One region of the Mesorhizobium sp. B2-6-2 genome, then DNA from elsewhere that is predicted to be linked to it. Evidence: predicted binding sites of a transcription regulator. Region 1 holds the regulator's gene; the other holds the start of a gene.
The links. The regulator PhoB, encoded in region 1, activates phosphate uptake and scavenging genes when phosphate is short. The targets are predictions, from matches to a motif close to TGTCATNNANCTGTCAT.
Positions count from the first base shown of each region.

Region 2: the regulator PhoB is predicted to act here: its motif matches at 1,345-1,361, upstream of FJ419_RS22975 (acid phosphatase).

Region 1 is NZ_VFUG01000005.1:193,364-195,565, reverse strand. It holds gene phoU (phosphate signaling complex protein PhoU) at 1-657, shown strand, start outside; gene phoB (phosphate regulon transcriptional regulator PhoB) at 674-1,363, shown strand; gene FJ419_RS13425 (ROK family protein) at 1,686-2,202, opposite strand, start outside.
Region 2 is NZ_VFUG01000014.1:44,456-46,657, forward strand. It holds gene FJ419_RS22975 (acid phosphatase) at 1-1,202, opposite strand, end outside; gene FJ419_RS22980 (cytochrome c peroxidase) at 1,407-2,202, shown strand, end outside.

The DNA of each region.
Region 1 (2,202 bases):
CGGCTCATAAACGACATGGGCGATCTCGCCAGCTCGATGGTCGGCGCTTCGACCAGAGCCCTGCTCGAGACCGACAATGCCATGGCGCAGCGCGTCGTTTCCGACGATGCCATCATGGACGCGCGCCAGCGCGAGCTCGACGACCGCGCCATCACGCTGATCGCCAAGCGCCAGCCGATGGCCGATGATCTGCGCAACGTGGTCGGCTCGATCCGCATGGCGGGCGACCTCGAACGCATCGGCGATCTCGCCAAGAACATCGCCAAGCGCGTCGGTTCGGTCGGCGTCAGCGCCGCGCCGCGAGACCTCACGCATTCGATCGATTCCATGGCGCAGCTGGTACTGATCCAGGTCCAGGCCGTGATCCAGGAATATACGGTGGGCGACGCCACGGCGCTGGCCAAGCTTCGCAACGACGACGAGCGCATCGACGTCAAATACACATCCGTCTTCCGCGAGCTCCTGACCTACATGATGGAAGACCCGCGCAACATCACCGCCTGCACGCATCTTCTGTTCTGCGCCAAGAATCTCGAGCGCATCGGCGACCATGTGACCAACATCGCCGAGAACGCCTATTATGTGCTGACCGGCACGCAATTGCCCGCGAATCGTCCCAAGCAGGACGAAACGACAATGTCGGCGCCGGCGGCCTGACGAAGGGTATCTGCCAATGATCGCGCCACGCATCATGGTGGTGGAGGACGAGGAGCCGCTTGGGGTGCTGCTCCGCTACAATCTCGAATCCGAGGGTTACCAGGTCGAAGTGGTGACCCGCGGCGACGAGGCCGAAATCCGCCTTCAGGAAAACGTTCCCGACCTGCTCGTGCTCGACTGGATGGTGCCTGCGGTTTCCGGCATCGAGCTCTGCCGGCGCCTCAGGATGCGGCCCGAGACCGAGCGGCTGCCGATCATCATGCTGACCGCGCGGGGCGAGGAAAGCGACCGCGTGCGCGGCCTTTCGACCGGCGCCGACGACTATCTGGTCAAGCCGTTCTCGACACCGGAGTTCATGGCGCGCGTCAAAGCGCTGCTGCGCCGCGCCAAGCCGGAGGTGCTGTCCAGCGTGCTCAAGGTCGGCGACATCGTGCTCGACCGCGAGTCGCACCGCGTCTACCGCAAGAAGAGCGAGATCAGGCTCGGCCCGACCGAGTTCCGGCTGCTCGAATTCATGATGCGTCATCCCGGCCGGGTGTTCTCGCGCAGCCAGCTGCTCGACAATGTCTGGGGCGAGACGATCTATATCGATGAGCGCACCGTCGACGTCCATGTCGGCCGCCTGCGCAAGGCCGTCAACAACGGCCGCATGCCGGACGTCATCCGCACCATCCGCGGCGCGGGTTACGCGATCAGGGAAGATTAGGCCCAGGGCGCCGAAGTCCTGACGGGCCAAGCACTTCCAACATCCGCGCTGGTGAGTAGCCGAGACGCTTGTGCCTCGTCATCCACGGGCGGAGCAAGGAGCGCAGCGACGCAGCGCAGACCCGAGGATCCATTCCGTGATGTCGACGCGCCGCGGCGGTCCAGAATTTTGCACCGCTGCGCTCGACGCGTGAGGTAACGGCATGGATTCCAGGGTTTCCGCGACGGAGCTTCGCTCCTGCTCCGCCCTGGAATGACGAAGCTGTGGGGCCTTCGCTAATTTCAAGCGTCTGCTGCTGTCCCCGGACCTCTTCAAGGCTGCCTCAGGCCACGTTCTTGCCTGCGGCACCCGCTCTCGCCTGGCCTCCCGGCGCGAAAATCTCCTGGTCGACGAAAGTCAGCGCGCGCATGGCGCAGCCTTCGCGGATCAGCGGCAACTCGTTCGGTTCGGTGTCGAAGGAGATCGATTCCGAGTGCTGGCCGCCGGCGGTCTGGGCGATCGCCTCGCGCAGCGCCGGCTCGATCAGGTCGAAGGCGGCCGCGCTGACGCCGACCATGGCAACGGGCGCCGGATCGATGAGGGCGAACAGGCTGCCGAGACCGAAACCAAGCGCTTCGCCGGCCCGGCGATAAGCCTCCCGTTCGGGGCCGTCCCTCTCGCGCGCCTTCGCGGCAAGGGCCCGCATGTCGGCGTCGCCGACGTCGACCGGCTCGGCCTCCTCGCTCATTTTCATGGCGCTGCGCCAGATCGCATAGTTGCCGGCATAGGCCTCAACGCAGCCGCGGCGGCCGCAGCGGCAAAGCGCCCCGCCCGGGCGGTGAATCATGTGGCCGAACTCG
Region 2 (2,202 bases), on a different contig from region 1:
AGGTCGGCCAGGTGCTGGTCGCCGGAGGTCACGTCGGCATAGCCGGGATGTTCGTTGAGGTTGCCCTGCGGCTTGTAGAAAGAGACCGCCGGCAGCTTGCCGTCGTCGATCGCCTTGATGAACTCGGTGCCGCCGAGGCCGCCGTCCTTGAGGTGCTCGGCCCGCGCGGCCGTGCCTGGCGCATAGGCCGCGAAATAGTTGAAGGGCTGGTGGTGGAACTGGAAGTTCGGCACGGGCGTCGCGTTCTTGCCGTCGAGCGCCGCTTGCCAGGCGCCCGAATACCACGCCCAGGAAATGCCCTTGAGCGACAGCAGATCGCCGATGGTGATCTCGTGCTGCGGCGGCAGGGTGGTCGGCTGCGCCGGATCGGCCAGCGCCTTGTCGCCGCCTTCGGCCGGCTTGTTGGCGCTTGGCTGGTAAGGCGGCTGCATGGTGTTGACGGCGTAGAAGTCGGGCGTGATGGCGCCGTCATTGGCGAATTTCGGCACGCCGCCCAGCGCCGAGGGCGGCGAGTTGTCGGCCGGCTTCAGCGTCACGCCATCCGGCTCGACGACGGCGATCTGGGCCTTCACCGGGCTGGTGTCGGCATTCGGATAGTAAGGCACGCAGGCGCAGGCCAGCATGAAGTGATTGAGGAAGGAGCCGCCGAAGGCGCCCTGGAAGAAATTGTCGGCGAGCACATATTTTTTGGCGATCGCCCACATCGGCAGGATCGAGCCGTCATAGTGGCCCATCACCAGCGCGCCGGAATCGGCCCAGGCGACGAACTTGTCGTTCCGGCCGCCGTCGATCTGCATTTGCTCCTGGTAGAAACGGTGCCACAGATCATGGGTGATGACGCCGGTATTCTCGTTGAAGCCTTTGGGATCGTCGATGGCGAATGTCGCATTGGGCAGATGCGCGCTCTGCGCCTCCGTCACCGCCGGCGTGACGCCCTTGCCGGTCAGTCCGCCCCAGGCCGGCGGCAGTTCGGAAAGCGGCTTGCCGTCGCGGTCGAGCTGGCGCGCCTGGTCGGGCGAAACGTTGGCCAGGCCGTTGGCGCCGGGGAAGCCGCCATAAAGGTTATCGAAGCTGCGGTTCTCGGCGTAGATGACGACGACGGTGTCGATCTTGTCGTAACCGGGAGGCGCTGCTTGGGCAGCGGCAGAGAGCGATGCCAGCGCCGTGGAGGCGAGGCAAAGGGAGAGAAAGGACCGGATCATCAGGAAATGCCTCGTGGCTTGGGGATGGCTGGAGGACGGCAATGCAGGAACGCAACTGCATCAATGCCCAGCTACTTCGACGCCTTGTCACCTTTGTGACAGTTCCGGCCCGGCCGAACACGGTTTCGTGAGCGGGAAGACCGGTCATCAATCCGTTGCACTCGATCCTTACGCCGCCAAAGAAACCGGGCGAAGAAATCAGGGATGTCGCCGAAGACGATGGGACGTCGGAAAAATCACGCAATCGCCATTGCAGCGGCCACGATCGTCGCCTCCACCGCGCCCGCCAACACCGAGGAGCGATCCGGTGTCCATCCCGGCCCGATGACGCGCCAGGAAGCCTTCGCCCGCGCCGAGGCGCTGACGGCGCTCGGCAGGCAGATGTTCTTCGACCCTTCGCTCTCGGCCTCGGGCAAGCAGGCCTGCTCATCCTGCCACGATCCCAACCACGCTTTCGGGCCGGCCTCGGCGGCGCCGGTCGAAATGGGCGGAGCCAATCTTGATCAGCCCGGCGTTCGCGCCGTGCCGTCGCTGCGCTACCTGCAGGCGGCGCCCGCCTTCACCGAGCATTTCTACGACTCCGAGGACGAAGGCGACGAAAGCGTCGACAACGGCCCGACCGGCGGCCTGACCTGGGACGGCCGCGCCGACCACGGCAAGGACCAGGCAAGCATCCCGCTGCTGTCGCCCTTCGAGATGGGCAACAAGGACGCGGCCCAGGTGGTCGCCAGCCTGCGCAACGCGCCTTATGCCGGCGCCTTCAAGGCGGCCTTTGGCGCCGATGTCTTCGACCATCCGCAAGACGCCTTCGACGCCGCTGTGGAAGCGCTCGGCACCTTCGAGCAGAGCAGCGCCGATTTTTATCCCTATTCCAGCCGCTATGACGCCTTCCTCGCCGGCAAGGCGCAGCTTTCCGCGCAGGAATTGCGGGGCCGGATCCTGTTCGAGGACGCAGCGAAGGGCAATTGCGCGAGCTGCCATTTGAGCGAACCCGCCAATG